DNA from 4 places in the Streptomyces sp. NPDC033216 genome. Region 4 is predicted to be linked to each of the others. Evidence: riboswitches for the same ligand, from Rfam matches in the RefSeq annotation. Region 4 holds a riboswitch; each other region holds the start of a gene.
What was found. A riboswitch is a leader RNA that binds a small molecule or an ion and turns the genes downstream of it on or off. The one in region 4 is predicted to bind cyclic di-AMP.

Region 1: it holds a riboswitch for cyclic di-AMP, as region 4 does, so the genes downstream of both, ACZ5Y0_RS28965 (transglycosylase SLT domain-containing protein) here and ACZ5Y0_RS30565 (M23 family metallopeptidase) in region 4, are expected to answer to the same signal.
Region 2: it holds a riboswitch for cyclic di-AMP, as region 4 does, so the genes downstream of both, ACZ5Y0_RS16030 (M23 family metallopeptidase) here and ACZ5Y0_RS30565 (M23 family metallopeptidase) in region 4, are expected to answer to the same signal.
Region 3: it holds a riboswitch for cyclic di-AMP, as region 4 does, so the genes downstream of both, ACZ5Y0_RS07230 (M23 family metallopeptidase) here and ACZ5Y0_RS30565 (M23 family metallopeptidase) in region 4, are expected to answer to the same signal.

What each region holds. Positions count from the first base shown of each region.
Region 1 covers NZ_JBVIQK010000020.1:107,726-113,218, forward strand. The annotation lists gene ACZ5Y0_RS28955 (GNAT family N-acetyltransferase) at 1-723, opposite strand, end outside; gene ACZ5Y0_RS28960 (HAD family hydrolase) at 969-1,793, shown strand; gene ACZ5Y0_RS28965 (transglycosylase SLT domain-containing protein) at 1,904-2,386, opposite strand; cyclic di-AMP (ydaO/yuaA leader) riboswitch at 2,392-2,572, opposite strand; gene ACZ5Y0_RS28970 (CocE/NonD family hydrolase) at 2,658-4,922, opposite strand; gene ACZ5Y0_RS28975 (polyprenyl synthetase family protein) at 5,245-5,493, shown strand, end outside.
Region 2 covers NZ_JBVIQK010000007.1:119,867-125,359, forward strand. The annotation lists gene ACZ5Y0_RS16025 (M16 family metallopeptidase) at 1-835, shown strand, start outside; cyclic di-AMP (ydaO/yuaA leader) riboswitch at 1,103-1,271, shown strand; gene ACZ5Y0_RS16030 (M23 family metallopeptidase) at 1,285-2,040, shown strand; gene ACZ5Y0_RS16035 (GntR family transcriptional regulator) at 2,228-2,920, shown strand; gene ACZ5Y0_RS16040 (HPr family phosphocarrier protein) at 3,171-3,452, opposite strand; gene ACZ5Y0_RS16045 (bifunctional acetate--CoA ligase family protein/GNAT family N-acetyltransferase) at 3,631-5,493, shown strand, end outside.
Region 3 covers NZ_JBVIQK010000003.1:119,322-124,814, forward strand. The annotation lists gene ACZ5Y0_RS07210 (aspartate aminotransferase family protein) at 1-883, shown strand, start outside; gene ACZ5Y0_RS07215 (helix-turn-helix domain-containing protein) at 960-1,589, shown strand; gene ACZ5Y0_RS07220 (DUF6126 family protein) at 1,586-1,708, shown strand; gene ACZ5Y0_RS07225 (tyrosine-protein phosphatase) at 1,733-2,530, opposite strand; cyclic di-AMP (ydaO/yuaA leader) riboswitch at 3,133-3,290, shown strand; gene ACZ5Y0_RS07230 (M23 family metallopeptidase) at 3,295-4,302, shown strand; gene ACZ5Y0_RS07235 (SGNH/GDSL hydrolase family protein) at 4,740-5,493, shown strand, end outside.
Region 4 covers NZ_JBVIQK010000023.1:75,797-81,289, forward strand. The annotation lists gene ACZ5Y0_RS30540 (NUDIX domain-containing protein) at 1-404, shown strand, start outside; gene ACZ5Y0_RS30545 (GTP cyclohydrolase II) at 412-1,083, opposite strand; gene ACZ5Y0_RS30550 (MarR family winged helix-turn-helix transcriptional regulator) at 1,266-1,841, opposite strand; gene ACZ5Y0_RS30555 (dihydrofolate reductase family protein) at 1,977-3,116, shown strand; tRNA gene ACZ5Y0_RS30560 (tRNA-Met) at 3,182-3,255, shown strand; cyclic di-AMP (ydaO/yuaA leader) riboswitch at 3,572-3,729, shown strand; gene ACZ5Y0_RS30565 (M23 family metallopeptidase) at 3,739-4,755, shown strand; gene ACZ5Y0_RS30570 (PrsW family intramembrane metalloprotease) at 4,921-5,493, opposite strand, start outside.

The sequences.
Region 1 (5,493 bases), on a different contig from region 4:
GAAGTGCGCGGCGATCGGTTGCCCGCCGGCGTAGAGGACGGACAGGGTGCCGGAGCAGTCCGGGCCGCGCGACTGCGAGGCGAGCAGCTGCACGAGCCGCGTGATCCAGTCCTGCGCGAACCGGTCCCGGCGGCCGGTCCTGCGGTACTGCGCGGACTTCCACGCCATCAGCGTGCGCAGCGCGGCCGGATCACGCTCGTCGAAGACGAACCGCAGGTCACCGACCTGGCGGCCGAGCCGGCGCTCTTTGGCGAGCGTCGTCTTCACGAATTTCGGCGACTGCGCGCGCAGGACGGACTCGTACGTTTCGTAGCCCTTTTCCACGTCGATGACGTAGGACGTGTACTCGGCCGCCGCGTGCGGGACGAGCAGCTCCTGGTCCGCCTCCAGATTGTCGAAGGCGAAGCTCGACAGGGCGCAGGCCCGCAGGAGTTCCTCCGCGTTCAGACCGAGACCCCGGCCGAGGACGGCTCCCTGGGAGTCCGAGACGCCGTACGCGAGGGCGCGGCCCTGACCCAGCCGGCCGCGCTCGTGGGGCAGGAAGCCGACCGGCTCGCGCCCCTCGTACACCACCGCGACGCGCGCACGGGGCCGCACCCGGCCCACGGCGTCGGTGAACTCCGGTTCCATGAACGGGTTGCGCGGAGCCGTCGACGCGGCGCGCAGCGCGCGCCACCGCTCCCGTTCCCCCTCGCCGAGATCCTCCGGCTTCAGCACACGAATACGTCCGCTGCTCAACCTGACCCCCCGATCAAGTCCCCCCTGGACTGTCTGGACGGTACCGCCCCAGGCACTACGGGCGGTAGGTAGCGGACCATGTTGTTGCCAACCGGTGCATAGGCCTTCAACGTCCCTGTACCCGGCGTTGCGGTAGAAAACCGTTTCTCGTGTGAACGGTGCGGAAGGGGAAGGAGCGGGCGCCGAACGGGAAGCGAGTCGGGGGCCGTCGGGGTCCGTATTCTCTGATCATGGCCGCACCCTCCGCATATGCCGCGCGCTGCGCGTACTCCCTCGTCGCCACCGACCTGGACGGAACGCTGCTGCGCGGCGACGACACCTTCTCCGACCGGTCGCTCGACGCGCTCGCGAGGGTGGCGGCCGCGGGCGCCCGCCACCTCGTGGTGACCGGCCGGCCGGCCCCTCGCGTACGGCCGCTGCTGGAGATCCTGCGCGGCCGGGGGCTCGCGGTGTGCGGACAGGGCGCGCAACTGTACGACGTCGGAGCGGACCGTCTGCTGTGGTCGGTCACCCTGGACCGGGACCTGGCCGAGACGGCGCTCGGCAAGATCGAGGCGGAGGTGGGCGAGGTGTACGCGGCCGTCGACCAGGACGGCGTCGACGGGCTCACGCTGATCGAACCGGGCTATCTGATGCCGCACCCCACGCTGCCGGCCCTGCGCGTCGGAGCGCGCGAGGACCTGTGGTGCGAGCCGATCAGCAAGGTGCTGCTGCGTCATCCCACCCTGTCCGACGACGAGTTGGCGGCGACGGCCCGTTCGGTGGTCGGCTCGCTGGCCGGCGTCACGATGTCCGGGCCGGGCACGGTGGAGCTCCAGCCCTGCGGAGTCACGAAGGCGACCGGACTGGCCCTGGCCGCCGAGCACCTCGGGCTGCGGCCCGAGGACACGATCGCCTTCGGCGACATGCCCAACGACATCCCGATGTTCGACTGGGCGGCGCGCGGTGTCGCGATGGCCAACGCCCATCCCGAACTCAAGGCGGTGGCCGACGAGGTCACGACGTCGAACGAGGACGACGGCGTGGCCGTCGTCCTCGAGAGACTGTTCCCCTAGTTCCCCCGGGTTTTGCTGAGTTTTCCTCGTTCACTGGGTTTTGTTGAGTTCCCCTGGTGCCCCTGAGGTCCTCTGGTTCCTTGGCCCTCCAGGGGCGGGGCGGCTGTCTGTCAGTAGGCGCCGAAGACGTTGTCGATCGAGCCGTACCGGTGCGCCGCGTAGTTGCAGGCGGCGGTGATGTTGGCGACCGGGTCGTACGGGTCGTAGGCGGTGCCGGCCACGTGGTACGCGGCGAAGGTGGGGTCGATGACCTGGAGCAGGCCCTTGGACGGGATGCCCGCGGCCGCGTTGGAGTCCCAGAGATTGATGGCGTTCGGGTTGCCCGAGGACTCACGCATGACATTTCGGTAGATGCCGTTGTACGTGCCCGGAATGCCCTTCTCGGCCATGATCGCGAGGGATTCGCGGATCCAGCCGTCCAGGTTGTTGGCGTACCCGGCCGAGGTGGTGGCGGCCGTGGTGGCCGAGGCCGTGGTGGCCGCGGAGGCGCTCGTCGAGCCGATGAGCGGAAGGGTCAGCACGGCGGCGCCGGTGGCGGCGACGGCGAGGGTGCGGGCAAGGCGGGTGCGGCGGTGCTGGACGGCAGCAGGCATGACGAAACGTTCCTCTCCGGCGCCTGCGAGGTGAGCTGTCGGGTTCGGGCTGGAAAGTGCCCGGCCGGCCGCCGTAGGGGTACGGCGACGCGACTTCACCCCGAGCCGGTCCGGTACGTGCGTGACGTACGGCTCGGCGACTTACCTGGGTCCCCCGCTCCTGCCGTGCGTGAGTGTCGGTCGATGGGGTGCCGGGCGGCGGCAGGATTAGGCGTCTGCCCGACAGGCCGGGAACGTATGCGAGAGCGCATGTCCGGAACAAGTGCCGGATTCACAGATGGCCCCTATTGACCTTGATCAGAGGTTTGATCCTTCTTGATCCTTTTCGTGCGCCGGACGTCAACTTGCCGATGGGCAAAGCGGAATCACAACTTCCGGTCCAGGTTGCCCGCGTGGGGGCGACGTGAGCCAACTCACCAGCGTCCACAAGAAGGGTAAAACGGGCATTGGACCCCAAGTCTCTTTTAAAGGGGCGTGCGTGGGATGTGCCTGTGCCAGGTCGGTGGAACACCACCTCGCCGCCCTCCGTGCACACCACCTCGTCGGTGGCGACGAAGTCGCTCTCGTCGCAGGTGACCTCGGAGCGGGTGCGCACGCTCGTGTCCCAGCCCCGCTCCGGGCGGCGCAGCCGGATCGTCCGGTCACAGCGGACCTGGGCCGACAGGGGCTCGCGCTCGGCGATCGTGTACGTCGTCAGCCCCTCCTCCGTGTACTCCAGGCCGTCGGGGTACACGCGGGTGCCGGCGTCCGGCGGGGCGACCTCCAGCTGCCACGCGCCCCCGGCCGCGTCCCGCACCACGCGCCGCTCGGGACGCGGCTCGTCGAGCGTGACGGGGAAGCTCACTCCGAGCGGCGGCGCCTGCTCGGGCTCCTCGAAGGAGGGGCCGGCATCCGCCTCCCGGACCCGCACCGGCAGCTCCAGCGCGCTGCCCGCCGGATCCACGGTGAATCCCGCCGCCGACTCCGGTCCGGGCCAGACCCACGGCCAGTAGGCGGAGGAGAGGGCCAGACGGACGCGGTGGCCGGCTGGGAAGGCGTGGCCGGTGGGGGTCAGGGCGAGGGTGACCTCCCCGCCCGCGGTGTGTGTGCCCCGGAGTTCCAGGACGCCGCGTGCCACGAGGGTGGCGGAGCCGTCCGGTGCCACGTCGCAGATCCTCGCGACCACCTGGGCGTGCGGCGCCTCGCACGTCAGCCGCAGCCGCACCCGGGGTTCGCCCAGCACCCAGGTCTCCTCACCCACCGGAAACTCGAAACAGACCGAGCGCCCGTCCTCCTCGCGCTGGTCCGGCGGGAGATCGCCGTCGTCGCCACGGGGGAGAAGACGGCCGGCGTCCACGCCCGTGTGCAGGAGGGAGCGCACCAGGACCGGGGCGCCCCGGAGGGCGTACCTCAGGACGCTCGCGCGAGGGGAGGGCCAGGCCGGCTCGCCGATCCAACGGCCGGGTGGGCCGCCGTCCGCCGCGGCCGACGGGTGGGCGCCGCGGACGTACGCGCGCAGGAGCGGGTCGGACAGGACGCCGGTGTCCCTGCCCTTCAGCCAGTGGTCCCACCAGCGCAGGGTCTCCTGGAGGAAGCCGATCGCGGGGCCGGGGTGCGGGACGTGGTCGGGGTACCGGTGCGGCCACGGCCCGACCAGGCCGCGCACCCGGTCGGGCGGGAGGTGCTCGACCACCCCGAGGACCGCGTCGGGGTACGGGTCGTACCAGCCGCCCACCGCCAGGACGGGCACGCCGGTCCCCGGCGCGTCGCGGACATCGCCGTCGACGGCGCGCGGGACCGGCCGGGTGGGGGCGGACGGCTCGACCCCCTCCAGGCGCCGGAGCCACATCTCCCGCCAGGCGTCGCCGACGTGCTCGGGGTCCGGCGGCAGGCAGAGGACGGCAAGCCGGGCCTCCGCCGCCTCGGTGTGCGGCGGGTCGGCAGGGAGGGCGGAACCGGCGGAACCGTTCGGGCGTCGCACGCCGTCGTCGTGGTGGCCGTCCGCACAGCAGACGGCGACGACCGCCCTGAGCGGCTCGGGTGCGAGGGCCGCCACCCGGAGGGCCTGGACACCGCCCCCGCCGATGCCGAACATGCCCACCGTGCCGTCGCACCACGGCTGTGCCGCCAGCCACGCGACCACGGCGAGCGCGTCGGCCTCCGGGCCGTCGGCCGTGGCCCCGTCCGCCGCCCCCGCCGTTGCCGCCGCACCCGTCGTTCGGGCGGAGGGTCCCGTCGCCGGGGGTGCGGTGTCGGACGGTCCCGCCGGTGGGGGTGCGGCGTCGGCCGGCGCGTCCGGTACGCCCTCGCTGTTGCCGTGGCCGCGCGCGTCCACGCGTACGGAGGCGTAGCCATGGCCCGCGTACCAGGGATGGCGCTGCCGGTCGCGGACCGCGGTGCGGTCGGAGAGCCGGTCCGGGGCGTACTCCAGGAGCGCCGGCACGGGCTCGTCCGTCAGGGGTCGCCACACACGGGCGTACAGCAGGGTGCCGTCGGGCAGACGGATGCGGAAGTCCTCGTGGGCCGTCTCGTAGGGGAAGGACGAACGGATGCGCATGTGCGTGGCCCCCGTGAGGTCAGCGGGGCGGATGGGCCCGACGGCTCCGGCCGGACGGCTGACGTGAGTGACCGGACGGAGTCGCCGGTCCGACTTCCCTCCTGCCCGAATACTCATATCGGCTGATCAGCAACATACCGGGCATGATCCGATGTCGCCCGGCCGCCCGAGGGCACCTCGCGGGCGAGCCACGTTCGATACGGGGGGACGTGGGGCCTGTCAGTGATCGAAACGTGACCGGATACGCTGACTTGAGTGAGGGCAGCGACCTATCGACAAACCGCGTAGACGCCAAAAGACACCAGCAGACAGGAGACCCCTCGTGACCGTCGTCGGGCCGTTCGGGCTGAGCGTGCGGGACCAGGCTCTGGAAGCCGATGTCCAGGCCGGATTGACGGCTGTCGAGGAAGGCTTGCTCGAGGCCACGAAGAGCGAGGTCCCGTTCATCACGGAGGCCGCACAGCACCTCGTCCGGGCGGGCGGGAAGCGGTTCCGGCCGCTGCTCGTGATGCTCGCCGCGCAGTTCGGCGACCCGTACGCGCCCGGCATCGTGCCCTCCGCCGTGGTGGTG
Region 2 (5,493 bases), on a different contig from region 4:
GGAGACAGTCGAGAAGATCGACTCCGCCGCCGTACGCGCCTTCTACGAGAAGCACGTCCGTCCCGCCACGGCCACCGCCGTCGTCGTCGGCGACCTCACCGGGCTCGACCTCGACGCGCTCCTCGGCGAGACCCTCGGCGCCTGGACGGGCTCCACGGCCCAGCCGAGTCCGGTGCCGCCGGTGACCGCCGACGACACCGGACGGGTCGTCATCGTGGACCGCCCCGGCGCCGTCCAGACGCAACTGCTGATCGGCCGCATCGGCGCCGACCGGCACGCGCGCGTGTGGCCCGCGCAGGTGCTCGGCACGTACTGCCTCGGCGGCACTCTCACCTCCCGGCTGGACCGCGTCCTGCGCGAGGAGAAGGGCTACACCTACGGCGTGCGCGCCTTCGGCCAGGTCCTCAGGTCCGCGCCGGACGGTTCGGGCGCCGCGATGCTCGCCATCAGCGGCTCCGTCGACACCCCCAACACCGGTCCCGCCCTGGAGGACCTGTGGAAGGTGCTGCGCACCCTCGCCGAGGGCGGCCTGACCGACGCCGAACGTGACGTCGCCGTGCAGAACCTCGTCGGTGTGGCACCCCTGAAGTACGAGACGGCCGCCGCCGTCGCGGGCACGCTCGCCGACCAGGTCGAGCAGCATCTGCCGGACGACTACCAGGCGACGCTGTACCAGCAGCTCGCCGCGACCGGCACCGTCGAGGCCACCGCGGCGGTCGTGAGCGCCTTCCCGGTGGACCGCCTGGTGACGGTCCTGGTCGGCGACGCGGCCGCGATCAAGGCGCCGGTCGAGGCCCTCGGCATCGGTGAGGTGAAGGTCGTCCCCGCCGAGTAGCAAGGCGAAGGGGGAACGCGAAGCGGGATCGCCGAGTAGGAACGCGATGTGGCGACGCGGAGCGGCAACCGCGACGCCACGCGCGCGCAGGGAGCCCTGGTTGACGGATGTGTCACCAGGGCTCCCTGATGTCCGATTTGAGAGAGAGGCTGCCTGTCTGCCCTGTGGCATGCGCTACAAAAGCCGCGTTCCGTTTGGGTATTGACGACCCCCGCGTCTACTTTCAATCGGGCTGTTCGTCAGGCAGTGCGCCGCGCCCGCGGCACCGGACAGTCATCGCCGAGTCCCCGCATGGCGCGAGCCAGGGGAGCCGGGGACCCAATGAGGCAGTCCCTGGGGTGAATCGGACGCCCGCGCGTGTGCGCGAGGGGGTCCGTAGGAGACCTTCCTGCTCCGAACCCGTCAGCTAACCCGGTAGGCGAGAGGGAAGGAAAGGACCGCTCAACTTCATGGCGTCCACTTGCGCCACCGGGAAGCACCGTCGTCCCAGCCGGATGAAGCGCACCACCGCCCGCGTGGCGGGCATCGCGGCGCTCACCACCACCGGCGTCATCGGCACCGTCGCCTCCAGCCCCGCCCTGGCCGCTGAGACCCCCGTCGAGCAGACCGGCCTCATCCCGGTCGTCGCCGTGGGCGACACCGTCGCCGAGCGCATCGACGACCAGGCCGCCGCCCAGAAGCAGGCCGCCGTGGTGGAGGCCGAGCGCAGGGAGGCCGCCGCCCGGGCCGCGGCGAAGGTCGAGGCGGAGCGCGAGGCCAGGGTCCGTGCCGCCCGCGCGGCCGAGCGCCAGCGCCTGAACACCTTCGTCTCGCCGATCAGCGGCTCCTACGTCTCCACCGGCTACCGGTCCGGCGGCTCCCTGTGGTCCTCCGGCAGCCACACCGGCATCGACTTCCACGCCTCCACCGGCACCCCCGTGCACGCGGTGGGCCTCGGCACCGTCGTCGAGGCCGGCTGGGGCGGCGCCTACGGCAACCAGGTCGTGATCCGGATGAACGACGGCACGTACACCCAGTACGGCCACCTCTCGTCCATCGGAGTCTCGGTGGGCCAGAAGGTCGCCCCGGGCCAGCAGATCGCCCTGTCCGGCGCCACCGGCAACGTCACCGGCCCGCATCTGCACTTCGAGGCCCGCACCAGCGCCGAGTACGGCTCGGACATCGATCCGGTCGCCTACCTCCGCCAGCACGGCGTGCGCATCTGACGACGTTCGGCGCAGAACGTGATCGCCCCGGCCCTCGTGGCCGGGGCTTTCGTCGTTTCACGGAACGTGCTGTCAAAAAATATCCCTGGATTCCGGCCCCCCATCGGAAATTCCCGCTGATTGCAATAGAGTCACGGAGCACACGTCAATCGTCGACGTTTCACGGTGATTAAGGCGGAGGTCGGTCATGCGTATTCCGGCGCACTCGGTGTGCACGGCCATCCGGGACGACATCGTCGCGGGTGTCTACGAGCGCGGCAGCCGCCTCACCGAAGAACTCCTCGCGCGCCGCTACGGCGTCTCGCGCGTCCCCGTCCGGGAGGCCCTGCGCACGCTGGAGGCGGAGGGCTTCGTCGTCACGCGGCGGCACGCGGGCGCGTGCGTCGCCGAACCCTCCGAGCGGGAGGCCGCCGACCTGCTGGACATGCGCATGCTCCTGGAACCGCTCGGCGCCGCCCGGGCCGCCCGACGACGCACCGAGGGGCATCTCAAGGTGCTGCGCGGCCTCGTCCGGCTGGGCCAGGAACGTGCCAGGCGGGGCAGCGGCGAGGATCTGCGCTCCCTCGGGGGCTGGTTCCACGAGACCCTCGCACAGGCCTCCGGCAGCCACGCCCTGACCTCGACGCTCACCCAACTGCGCCACAAGATTTCCTGGATGTACGTGGTGGACGCGCCGACCAGCCCCGTGGAGTCCTGGGCGGAGCACGGCGCGATCGTGGACGCCGTGGCGCGCGGCGACGGAGAGCGCGCGCGGGCCGTCACGGCGCTGCACGCCGAGCGCGCGACCTCCGCGCACCGGCTGCGCTTCTCGGGCGGTCACCGCCGGGACCGTGTGAGGACTTCGCAACACGTCGTAAACATGTCCGGCCTGCGGCATTAACACAAGGGCCGTATACAAAGAAGGCAATTCGGCGGAGGGGCGTTTCCGCTGCCCTTTTCCGACGTGCCTCCGCATTTGAGGCGGCGCGCCCTTCCCGTGTCGCTCGCGTGCTCTTCGCGGGTCCGCGCATGATTTCCGGCCCGCCTCCGAAAATGTCACCCGGTGCCGGAAACAGCGGCCGGAAACAGCGGAGCCGCGCCACCCGGAAGCGGGCGACGCGGCTCGGTACCTGCTGTGGGCGACAGTCGGCTCAGACGGTCTCGGGCAGCTCCTCGAGACCCTCGGCGACCAACTTGGCCAGCCGGTCGAGAGCGGCGTCCGCGCCCTCGGCCTCGGAGGCGAGGACGATCTCCTCGCCGCCCTGGGCGCCCAGGCCGAGGACGGCCAGCATGGAGGCCGCGTTGACGGGGTTGCCGCCCGCCTTGGCGATCGTCACCGGGACGCCTGCGGCCGTGGCGGCTCGGACGAAGATGGAGGCGGGGCGGGCGTGGAGGCCCTCGGCCCAGCCGACGTTGACGCGGCGCTCAGCCATGTGATGCTGCCCTTCACTGTTTCAGGTTGTCTAGACCAGTGTTCCACACGTGAAGCGTGGGAGGGACGGCCCGTGTGTCCCGTCCCCTACGGCCGTCGGATCGCGGCCTCGATCCGACCTCCGTCCCACCACAGACTGCCTCGCGCCGTTGTCGTACGCGAGCCGTACGCTGGGCCCCATGCAGAGCGCGTCGGACCGCCACGAGTACCCCGCCCACTGGGAGGCCGACGTGGTGCTGCGCGACGGCGGCACCGCACGCATCCGCCCCATCACCGTCGATGACGCCGAGCGCCTGGTCAGCTTCTACGAGCAGGTGTCGGACGAGTCGAAGTACTACCGCTTCTTCGCGCCCTACCCGCGACTGTCCGCGAAGGACGTCCACCGCTTCACGCACCACGACTTTGTGGACCGGGTGGGACTCGCGGCCACGGTCGGCGGCGAGTTCATCGCCACCGTACGCTATGACCGCATCGGCGCCGACGGCATGGCCGCCACCGCGCCCGCCGACGAGGCCGAGGTCGCCTTCCTCGTGCAGGACGCCCACCAGGGACGGGGCGTCGCCTCCGCCCTTCTCGAACACATCGCGGCCGTCGCGCGCGAGCGCGGCATCCGACGGTTCGCCGCCGAGGTGCTCCCCGCCAACAACAAGATGATCAAGGTGTTCACGGACGCCGGCTATACACAGAAGCGCAGCTTCGAGGACGGCGTCGTCCGCCTGGAGTTCGACCTCGAACCCACCGCACGCTCCCTGGCCGTGCAGCGTGCGCGGGAACAGCGCGCCGAGGCCCACTCCGTACGGCGGTTGCTGGCGCCCGGATCGGTCGCCGTCATCGGCGTCGGCCGTACCCCCGGCGGCGTCGGCCGAAGCGTCCTCGGCAACCTCCGGGAAGCAGGCTTCACCGGAGACCTGCACGCCGTGAACAAGGCGTTCCCCGAGGGCCTCGAAAAGCTCGACGGCGTGCCCGCGCACCGCTCGGTGCGCGACATCGACGGGCACGTCGACCTCGCGGTCGTGGCCGTCCCGGCCGAACGCGTGCCCGAAGTCGTCGCCGAGTGCGGCGAACACGGCGTACAAGGACTCGTGGTCCTCGCCGCCGGATACGCCGAGAGCGGCCCCGACGGTCGAGAGCGCCAGCGCGAACTCGTGCGGCACGCGCGCGCGTACGGGATGCGGATCATCGGGCCCAACGCCTTCGGGCTCATCAACACCTCTCCGCGGGTACGGCTGAACGCATCGCTGGCCCCCCAGATGCCGCGGCCCGGCCGGATCGGCCTGTTCGCCCAGTCCGGCGCCATCGGCGTCGCCCTGCTGTCCCGGCTGCACCGGCGCGGCGGCGGCGTCACCGGCGTCACGGGTGTGTCGACGTTCGTCTCCTCCGGCAACCGCGCGGACGTGTCCGGCAACGACGTCCTCCAGTACTGGTACGACGACCCCGACACCGACGTCGCCCTGATGTACCTGGAGTCCATCGGCAACCCGCGCAAGTTCACCCGTCTCGCGCGCCGTACGGCGGCGGCCAAGCCGCTGGTGGTGGTCCAGGGCGCCGGTTCCGCCCCCCAGGGCCACGCCGTACGCGCCACCCGGCTGCCCCACGCCACGGTGTCGGCCCTGCTGCGGCAGGCCGGGGTGATCCGTGTGGACACCATCACCGAACTGGTCGACGCGGGCCTGCTGCTGGCACGCCAGCCGCTGCCACGAGGCCCGCGCGTGAGCATCCTCGGCAACTCCGAGTCACTGGGTTTGCTGACGTACGACGCGTGTCTCTCCGAGGGCCTGCGCCCGCAGCCGCCCCTGGACCTCACCACCGAGGCGTCGGCGGAGGACTTCCACGCCGCCCTGGCCCACGCCCTGGCCGACGAGACGTGCGACGCGGTCGTGGTGACCGCGATCCCCGCGATCGGCGAGGCGTCCCCCGGCGACGCGGAACTGGCGCAGGCGCTGCGCTCGGCCGCGGCCGCCGGCCCCGCCAAGCCGGTGCTCGTGGTGCACGTGGAACTGGGCGGCCTCGCGGAAGCCCTCTCGGCCGCGACGAGCACGGCC
Region 3 (5,493 bases), on a different contig from region 4:
CCGGGACGGCTTCGCGCCACTGCTGCCCGACACCGCCGTACCCTTCGGTGATCTCGACGCGCTGGCGCGCGAGCTGAAGAAGGGCGACGTGGCCGCCCTGATCGTCGAGCCGATCCAGGGCAAGGGGGTGCACGAGACTCCGCCCGGCTATCTGCGCTCGGCCCAGGAACTGCTGCGTCGGCACAAGGCGCTGCTCATCGCCGACGAGGTGCAGACCGGCCTCGGGCGGACCGGCGACTTCTACGCCTACCAGCACGAGGAGGGCGTCGAACCCGACCTGGTCTGCGTCGCCAAGGCGCTGTCCGGCGGCTATGTGCCGGTCGGGGCCACGCTGGGGAAGGACTGGATCTTCAGGAAGGTCTACTCGTCCATGGACCGGGTGCTGGTCCACTCGGCGAGCTTCGGGTCCAACGCGCAGGCCATGGCTGCCGGCCTCGCCGTGCTGTCGGTCATGGAGAACGAGCAGATCGTCGCGGGCGCCCGCGTGACGGGGGAGCTGCTGAAGGCGCGGCTGACCGCGCTGACCGACAAGTACGAGCTGCTCGCCGACGTCCGCGGCCGGGGCCTGATGATCGGCATCGAGTTCGGAAAGCCCCGGTCGCTGAAGCTGCGCGGCCGCTGGACCATGCTCCAGGCGGCCCGCAAGGGCCTGTTCGCGCAGATGGTGGTCGTCCCGCTGCTCCAGCGGCACCGCATCCTCACCCAGGTGTCCGGCGACCACCTGGAGGTGATCAAGCTGATCCCGCCGCTGGTCGTGGGCGAGCGGGAGGTGGACCGGTTCGTCGACGCCTTCACCGAGGTGATGGACGACGCGCACAACGGTGGCGGGCTGGTCTGGGACTTCGGACGGACCCTGATCAAGCAGGCGGTGGCCGACCGGTAGATGTTCACGTCCGCCCCGGATTTGCCTCTGAGGCAAGCAACTTGCCGCAGGGGCAATTTCCGGGCTGAATGGAGGCATGAGCCACCCAGCCTCAGAGCCCGGGTCCGAGCCCGGGCCGGCCCACGACCTGGGCGTCGTCGCGCCGCGACTGCGCGCCCTGCGCCGTCGTGCCTCCCTCACCCTGGAGGCCGCGGCCCGCGCCGCCGGACTGTCACCGGCCCACCTGTCCCGTCTGGAGACCGGGCAGCGCCAGCCCTCGCTGCCGATGCTGCTCGCGCTCGCCCGTGTCTACGGTACGACCGTCTCCGAACTGCTCGGCGAGACGGTCGCCGACCGGGACGCCGTCGTGCGTGCCGCCGACATGGAGCCCACCCATGCGGGCGGCTGGACCTACCGGCAGTCCGGCGCTCCGGGGCGGGGCATGCAGGCGCTGCGCGTGCAGGTGCCGTACGGCTCACAGGGCGACATCGTGCGGGTGCATCCCGGTGAGGAGTGGCTGCACGTCCTGCGCGGACGGCTGCGACTGCGCCTCGGCGACACCACCCACTTGCTCGGGCCCGGCGACAGCGCGCACTTCGACTCGCTGACCCCGCACCGCATCGCCGCGCAGGACCCCGACGGTGTCGACCTGTTGTTCGTCCACACCCTGTTGCAGAGCCCGACGGCCGCGCTGTGCCTCGGCCCCACCCCTGGAGAGACGCCATGACCGACATGGAGGAGAAGTTCCCTCGGAGCCTGTGGATCCGGCTGATCATCTACATCGCGGTGGGACATGTCTTCGCCGGGTTCCTCTGGCTGCTGTTCGAGATCGGGGCCAAGCAGTAGACGCGGGGCACCGAGCGTGCCACCTCAGTCGAGCAGACGCTCCCGGAGCCGCTCGCGGGTCCGCGGGGTCAGACCGAGGCCCTGCCCGAGGTAGGCGTCGACACCGCCCCAGGTCTCCTCGATGGTCTCGAACGCGGCCGTGAGGTACTCGGCGCGGGCGTCGAAGAGGGGGCTGAGCAGCTCCATGACCTCGGGGGAGTACGTCTCGGCGGAGGTGCCGCTGCGGCGTACCTTGTATCGGCGGTGCTTGGCGTTGGACTCCAGGTAGTCCGCCAGGATCGCCTCGCGCTCCACGCCCACCGCCAGCAGCGTCACGGCGATGGACAGGCCCGCGCGGTCCTTGCCCGCCGCGCAGTGCATCAGCGCCGGGACGCTGTCCTCCGCGAGCGAGTGCAGTACGAGCGAGTGCTCGCCCGTGCGCTCCTTCACGATCGAGCGGTAGGAGGCGATCATCCGGCCGGCCGCCCTGCCGTCGCCGAGGATCTCGCGCAGCAGGTCGATGTCGCCGTCGCGGACCATCTTCCAGAACTCGGAACCGTCCGCCGGGTCGGAGAGCGGCAGGTTCACGTTGCGCACCCCCGGCAGCTCGATGTCCGGGCCCTCCAGCTTCTGGTCCGCCGCGTTGCGGAAGTCGAAGACCGTGTGCAGTCCGAGCGAGGAGAGGAACGCGGCGTCCTCGTCGGTGGCGTGCGCGAGATGCCCGCTGCGGAAGAGCACGCCGTGGCGTACCCGCCGGCCGTCGACGGTCGGCAGACCGCCCACGTCACGGAAGTTCCGCACTCCGGCCAGCTGGGGCTCGGTCGACGGGATCTGCTGCGTCACGGGGGCTCCTCCCGGTCCTCGGTCCCGGCAGGCGCGGCTCGGCATGGCCACCGGAACATTTCCTCGACCATACGACATGGATGCCCGGGGCAAACGGTCCTCCACAAGGGCCTTCGGCGGTCGCGGGACGGCCGGCGGGGACGCCGGGTTCGGGGCGGGCAGGCTCGATCCGACAGCGACGTACGAATGCCGTGAAACGGGCGAAGTCCGCCGTGGTGCGATGGTGTCGCGCCATGGATCGCGCACCGGGCCGCCTGGTGACCTTGATGCGATGGTTATCCGTCTGCGTCACATGTGGGAGTTCTGTCCGAATTGGATCCTTCATTCCAACTCGCTGTGGAATAGGAGACTCTGGGGGACCGTCACGTGATCAGCGTCATATTCGTGACCCTGAGTCGTTCGTCATGCTCACGTAATACGGCTGTTTCTCAAGGAAATTAATGGGAAAGCCGGCATCTCAATCCACGGAGGGTGACGGGCAGTCCCCTCAGGGGATCAAGCCAATGGCACGGGGAGTACAACCTTCGCTTGTCCCTGTGCGTCTCGGTCGCTTACGTTCCACACCAATCCGGACGGACGCCCAATCCTGCCGCCGCCCGGAGCCCGCACACTCACCCGTGAACGGCAGGAGCGGGGGACCCACAGGCAGTACCGCCTGTTCCGGTTCCCGGAACGGCTAGGGGTAAAGCCGCGCCTCGGCGCGGCCGGACATCTCCAGTCCGCACCCGACAGCTCACCTCGTAGGCGCCGGAGAGGAATTCGTCATGCCCGCCAAGGGTAAGCACCGCCGTCCGAAGCCCCAGCGCTTCACCCGTTCCATCGCCGCCGCCGGAACCGGCGGCGCCGCGCTCGCCCTCCCGCTCATAGGGGCCACCGGTGCGCACGCCGCGCCGTCCCAGTCGGCGGCGCAGTCGCTTTCCCCCGTTTCCGCCGCTTCCTCGCTCTCCTCCGTTTCGGAAGAGGCCGTTCAGGCCGTTCCCGTGGCGCAGAAGTCCGCGAAGTCCGCCAGGACCTACACGGTGCGGTCCGGCGACTACCTCTCGAAGATCGCGGACGAGCAGAACGTCAGCGGTGGCTGGACCCGGCTCTACGCGGACAACCGCGAGGCCGTCGGCGACGACCCGTCGCTGATCCACCCGGGCCTGAAGCTGTCGATCGGCGAGCGGGCCGCGACCGGCACGAGGGGCGCGACGGGTACGACCAAGTCGCCGTCCGCATCGTCCGGTTCGTCCTCCTCGTCGAAGCAGTCCACGGGCTCCTCCGCGAAGTCGTCCTCCTCGGACTCCGCGAAGTCGTCCGCGTCGAAGTCGTCCCCGTCGAAGGCGTCCGTCACCCAGGCCGCCGGGAGCACCACCGCCGCCACCGGCTTCTCCCTCCCGGTGGCCGGTGCGACCGTCGGCACCCCGTACAAGATGGCCGGCAGCATGTGGTCCAGCGGTTACCACACGGGTGTCGACTTCGTCGTCCCGACCGGCACCTCGCTCAAGGCCGTCGGCGCGGGCACGGTCGTCTCCGCGGGCTGGGGCGGCGCGTACGGCAACCAGGTCGTCATCAGGCTCTCCGACGGCTTCTACGCCCAGTACGCCCACCTGTCCTCGCTCTCCGTCTCGGCCGGCCAGTCCGTCTCCGCCGGTCAGCAGGTCGGCCTCTCCGGCGCGACCGGCAATGTGACCGGCCCGCACCTGCACTTCGAGATCCGTACCGGTCCCGAGTACGGCTCGGACGTCGATCCGGTCGCCTACCTCCGCTCGCACGGCGTCTCCGTCGGCTGACGTACCGCTGGAATTCCCCGCCTGACACGCCACCGAAGGCCGGACCCCCCTCCCAGAGGGTCCGGCCTTCGGTGTTTCCGCCGCCGCCCCCGCCGCGGCTGTCGCCGCCGCTGCCGCCGCCGGTGTGGCTGTCGGTGGCGACCGCGCCGCACCACGTCCGCACCGTCTCCGACGGCTTCGGTGCCGTCGACGCCGAGCCGCCCCTCGTTCCAGCACCGGACGGTGGGGCCGAAGCCGCACACGGCCGGGCACTTCGCCGACCGCACGATCCCGAGCCGTGTCCGGATCAGCGGCTTCCGGGGGTGTCTCGCGTCGGCGCGAACGAGGGCGGCCGTATTCCCTGATTGGCCAAGTCTTTAGGAGTGGCTTATCTCACCGTCCGTCAACTCCTGCCTACGGTCGCGTAGGTCACATTCGAAGGTGAATCATGAACGGTTGTGGCAGACGATTCGAAGAATGACAACAGCTCAGCGATCGGGTCGTACGTGGCGGTGGGGGACAGCTTCACCGAGGGCGTCGGCGACCGCGGCCCCGACGGGGCGTTCGTCGGCTGGGCCGACCGGTTCGCGGTGCTGCTCGCGGACCGGCGGCCCGAAGGCGACTTCAGGTACGTGAACCTCGCGGTGCGCGGCAAGCTGCTCGACCAGATCGTGGCGGACCAGCTTCCGCGAGCGGTCGAGCTGGCGCCGGACCTGGTCTCCTTCTGCGCGGGCGGCAACGACATCCTCCGGCCCGGCACCGACCCCGACGAGGTCGCCGAACGCTTCGAGCGGGCGATCGCGGCCCTGACCTCCGCGGTCGGCACCGTCATGGTGACGACCGGGTTCGACACCCGTGGCGTCCCCGTGCTCAAGCATCTGCGCGGCAAGATCGCCACCTACAACGGCCACGTGCGCGCGGTCGCCGACCGGTACGGCTGCCCGGTCCTCGATCTGTGGTCCCTGAAGTCCATCCAGGACCGGCGGGCCTGGGACGGCGACCGGCTCCACCTCGGCGCGGAGGGGCACACACGCGTGGCGTTGCGTGCCGGTCAGGTCCTCGGCCTGCCGGTGCCCGCCGACCCCGAGCAGCCCTGGCCGCGGCTCCAGCCGCGCGGCACCCTCGAGATCCGGCGCGACGACGTGCAGTGGGCGCGCGAGTACCTGGTCCCGTGGATCGGGCGACGGCTGCGCGGGGAGTCGTCGGGTGACC
Region 4 (5,493 bases):
TGCCGGCCTACGTCAACGGCCATCCGGACGGCATGCTGCTGGAGACGGCGGCCGGGCTGCTGGACGGCGACGACCCGCGGGAGGCGATCCGCCGCGAGGCCGTGGAGGAGACCGGTCGGACCGTCCACGAGGTCGAGCACGTCTTCGACGCCTTCATGAGCCCCGGCTCGGTCACCGAACGCCTGAGCTTCTTCGCCGCGCCCTACGACGGCTCGGCACCCGGCGTGGAGAGGGCCGGCGTCGCGGCCGAGGGGGAGGACATCACGGTCGTGGAGCTGGCGTTCACCGAGGCGCTCACGCTCGTCCGCACCGGTGGCATCACCGACGCGAAGACCATCATGCTGCTCCAGTGGGCGGCCCTGGACGGGCCGTTCGGGCGCCGCCGAACACCGGGGGAGGCTTGAGCAGATCTCAGCCGGCGTTGAGTTCGGTGAACTCGGGGAGTGCGGGGAGCTCGGGGACGCCGGTCAGGGCGGCCAACGGCAGCGTGTGCTGGGTCGTCAGCACCTTGGCCCGCAGGTAGCGCACGTTGTGCGGGGTGGTGAAGACACCGGTGGGCACCCGGTCGTGGACGTCGATGCCCAGTCCGCGGAGCTGCTCGGCCTTGTCGGGGTTGTTGGACAACAGGTCCAGCCCCGTGATGTCCAGGGCGCGCAGCATCTGGGCGGCGGCGGTGTAGTCCCGCGCGTCCTCCGGCAGTCCGAGGGCGGCGTTCGCCTCGTAGGTGTCGAGGCCCTGGTCCTGGAGGGCGTACGCGTCGAGCTTGTTGTAGAGGCCGATCCCGCGGCCCTCCTGGCGCAGGTAGAGCAGGACTCCCCCGCGGTCGGCGACGCGTTCGACCGCTTCGCGCAGCTGCGGTCCGCAGTCGCAGCGGGCGGAGCCGAAGACGTCGCCGGTCAGGCACTCCGAATGCAGCCGTACGAGGGGGACCGGGCCGGGTTCGCCGAGGACGACGGCGACATGCTCCTGGCCGTCGGCGAGTCCGTGGAAGGTGACGAGTTCGGCGTCCGCCGCGTACCCGTCGTGGAAGCGCAGCGGTACCCGGACGCGGGCACGCACGGTGGCGGCGGGAGTGTCGAGCATGCGGGTTCTCCGGGTCCGGTGGGCGGTGCGCACTTTGGCCGCTCCTCTGCTTCCGCACGGCTTCTGCCGCACGACTGGTCTGCTTCAGATTTGAAGCAGATTGACGGTCGTGAACCTACCTCATGCTTCAACTTTGAAGCAATGCGATCGTGTGGCGGCTCACGGCGCTGCCGTGGGCTCGCTCACGGGGTCCCGGAGGTCCCGGAGGTCCCGGAGGTCCCGGAGGTCCCGGAGGTCCCAGGGGTCCCGGAACAGGGCGAGGAGCGCCTGCGCCACGGCAGATCCTCCGGTGCCGCCTCGCCGCCGTCTCCCTGGAGGCCCCGCGCGACCTGAGTGAAGATCTCCTCCAGCTGCCCCACCTGCTCGGGCGTGAGCCGGTCGAACAGCAGGCTGCGTACGGTCTCGACATGGCCGGGCGCCGCGTTCTCCAGGATCACCACGCCCTCGTCCGTCAGGACCGCTACGCTCCCGCGCTTGTCCCGGTGGCAGTCCTCGCGCCGCACCAGCCCGTCCTTCTCGAGCCGCGTCACGGCGTACGTCAACCTGCTGCGGGTGACCTTCAGGCGCTCGGCGAGGTCGGTCATGCGCAGCCGCCGCTCCGGGGCCTCGGAGAGACTGGCGAGGATGGAGTAGTAGGCGTGGGGCATGCCCGCCTCCTGCTGGAGCTGCCGGTCGATCGCGTCCTCCAGGAGCAGGTATCCGGCGACGTACGCGCGCCAGGCGCGCTGCTCCTCGGGGGTGAGCCAGCGGGTTGTCATGCGCCCAGTGTAGGTTTGTTTAAAACTTGAACCAAGCTGATCGCCGTTCCCCCCGTTCCCCGGCCCCTGACCCCGGCCCCTGACCCCGACCCCGGCCCCTGACCCCGATTCCCGATCCCGGAGAGAACCGCGCCGATGCCGTACCCGTACGTCCTGCTGTCCGCCGCCGTCTCCCTCGACGGCTATCTCGACGACACCGGTCCCGACCGGCTGCTGCTGTCCGGCCCGGCCGACTTCGACCGGGTCGACGAGGTGCGCGCATCCGTCGACGCCATCCTGGTCGGGGCCGGCACGATCCGCGCCGACAACCCGCGCCTGCTGGTCAACTCGCCCGCCCGCCGGGCCGCCCGGGTCGCCGCCGGCAAGCCGGAGTACCCCCTCAAGGTGGCGGTCAGCGGGACCGGCGAGCTGGACCCGGCGGCGCGGTTCTGGCACACCGGCGGTGACAAGGTGCTCTACACGACGGACGCCGGCGCGGACAGCGCCCGCGACCTCGGCCCGACGACCGACGTCGTGGCGCTGGGCGCCGGCCTCGACTGGCGCCGACTCCTGGAACACCTCCACCACGTACGGGGCGTGCGGCGCCTCATGGTCGAGGGCGGCGGCACCGTCCACACGCAGCTCCTCCAGGAGGGTCTCGCCGACGAACTCCAGCTCGTCCAGGCCCCGCTGTTCGTGGGTGACCCGGACGCGCCCCGGCTCTTCGGACCCGGTGGTTATCAGGGTGGACGCCTGCGGCTGGTCGGGACGCGGCGCATCGGGGACGTGGTCCTCACGTCGTACGAGCCCACCGCACCCGGCACCGGTCCGCTCCCGGTCGCCGCCGACCGGCACTGGCTGGCCCTCGCCTGCGAGCTGGCCGCAGCCTGCCCGCCGTCGCGGACCGCGTTCAGCGTCGGCGCGGTCGTGGTGGCGGGCGACGGCACGGAGCTGGCGCGCGGCCACTCCCGAGAGGCGGGCGACCCCGTCGTCCACGCCGAGGAGGCGGCCCTCGCCAAGATCGACGCCGCCGACCCCCGGCTGGCCGGCGCGACCGTCTACAGCAGCCTGGAACCCTGCGCCCGACGCGCCTCACGGCCGGCCCCGTGCGCCCGGCTCATCCTCGACGCGGGCGTGCGCCGGGTGGTGACGGCCTGGCGCGAGCCGGACACCTTCGTCACCGACGCCGACGGGAGCGGCCTGCTGGCCGCCGCGGGAGCGGACGTCGTCGTACTTCCGGAGTACGAGCAGCAGGCGAAGGCGCCGAACGGTCATCTGCTCCGACGGACCCCCTGATCGCCCCCCAGGTCCGACCGTGGTTCTGGGCGTCCCCCGCATGGCGTAGACTGGTGTCACACCGACGCGGGGTGGAGCAGCTCGGTAGCTCGCTGGGCTCATAACCCAGAGGTCGCAGGTTCAAATCCTGTCCCCGCTACTCAAGGCCGAAGGCCGGAATCCTGATCATGGGATTCCGGCCTTCGGTGCGTTCGGGGCCTGCCCCCTGCCAGGCCCGTCACGTTCGGTGATCGCTCGGGAGCCCTGTGCATAACATCTGAGTCACCATCAAAACCCGCGGTGACTCCTGAGGTTTCGCGACGGGCAGTCAACTCGCCCGCTTTTCACCGATCCTGGGGCCAAAGTCCAGGCCAGAAATGTTGTTGATCAAGCAGAACAGCTTGGAATCCCGTGCCCGGGTCTATTAACGTTCGATAACGCAGCGCGGTCGTCCCAGCCGGCACAAGAGTCGGCTCCGTGCGCACGCGTCGAATCCCGCAAGGGAACCGGGGAACCACCAACTTGGGGTGAATCGCGCCTAAGCCGCCGTACAGTCACGGCCGGTATACGCGCGTAGGAGACCTTCCTGCTCCGAACCCGTCAGCTAACCCGGTAGGCGACGGAAGGAAAGGAGTACGCCCGCGTGGCGTCCAACCGGCCTGCCCCAGAAGCCCCCACCGTGCCCAGCCAGCAGACCTTCGGCTACGGCGCCTACCGCAGCGATGAGGGCCCCTGGGAGGAATGGAACCCGACAGCGGACTCCATTCGCCCGGTGCGCGGCAAGCACCGCGTCGCCAAGCAGCGCGGCGGCCTCGCCCGCAGCTCCACCGTTCTCGGCGTCGGTGTCATAGCCGCCGTCGGCGGCGCGGGCATGGCCAGCGCCAACACCGGCAAGTCGCCGGTCTCCATCTCCATGCCGGACCTGCCCTCAGTGGGTTCCCTCATCTCGGACGACGACACCTCCGAGGAGGCGGCGCCCGCGCTCAGCACCTTCGGTGCCGAGACCGTCGCCGTCGACAGCGCGGCCGACGCCGGTGAGGCGCTGCGCAACCGGATCATGGCGCAGGCCGAGTCCCAGCAGACCCAGGTCGAGACCAAGGCGCAGGAGGCAGCCGAGGCCGCCGCGGCCAAGGCCGCCGCGGACGCCGCCGCCAAGGCCGAGAAGGAGGCCAAGGCCAAGGCCGAAGCCGCCAAGAAGAAGGCCGCCGAGGAAGCGGCGAAGAAGGCGGAGGCCGAGCGCCTCGCCAAGCTGGCCAAGCAGTACACGCTGCCGACCTCCTCGTACACGATCACCTCGACCTTCGGTCAGGCCGGCGCCTACTGGTCCTCCGGTTACCACACCGGCCTCGACTTCGCCGCACCCACCGGCACGCTCATCAAGGCCGTCCACGGCGGCACCATCACCTCCGCCGGCTACGACGGCTCGTACGGGTACAAGACCGTTCTCACCCTCGACGACGGCACCGAGGTGTGGTTCGCCCACCAGTCCTCCATCAGCGTCAGCGTCGGCCAGAAGGTCGCCACCGGCGACATCATCGGCCGCGTCGGCGCCACGGGCAACGTCACCGGCGCCCACCTCCACCTCGAGGTCCACCCGGGCGGCGGCGGCACCGGAATCGACCCGGCCGCGTGGCTGCGCGACAAGGGGCTCAGCCTCTGAGATCTCCCCGGGGGGACCGTGACCGGACCCCCCGAGGTCTTCCGGGAAGTGTCACGGGGGTCGGTGAGGTCTACGCCCGGATGTTTCCCGGATGTTCGTGGACCCTGGCCGGAGCCGCCCCGTGGGCGCCTCCGGCCAGGGCGTTGTCATCACGGCCCGCACCGCTCAGGACTGGTGCGGGCTGGACTGGATGTGCTGGACGTACGGGTACGGCGAGGCGTACGGGGTGTACGCGGCCTGCGGGTGGGGCCAGGTCTGTCCGGGGTACCCGTAGTAGCCGGTCGGGGGGTGCGTCACCCCCATCGGGTACCCGAGCCCTGGCCCGCCGTACACCCCGTGGACCGGCCGAGGCGCGGGCGCGGCCAGCCGGGACGCGTGCTCCAGCGCCGGCCGGGCCACCTCCTTGCGCCGCCACAACTCGTTCAGCAACTCCCGTTCCCGTGCGACGAAGTCGGCGCCGCCCCGTCCCTGGCGCCCGCGGTGCCGCAGGAACGCCAGAGACGTGGCGTAGGCCTCGTACTGCGCCACCTCCCGAGCCGCGGGCCTGCCCAGGTGCCGTCGGGCGTACTGCCGGGCCAGCCTGCGTGCCCGCATCGAGCCGAGGGCGTACGGCTCGGCCGGGCTGAGCCAGCCGGCGGCCGTGTAGGCGGGCAACTCGTCGCGCACGGTGCCCAGCTCCCGCTGGCGCGTCCACACCACCAGCCAGGTCAGCACCCCGAACGCGGGCACCATGAACGC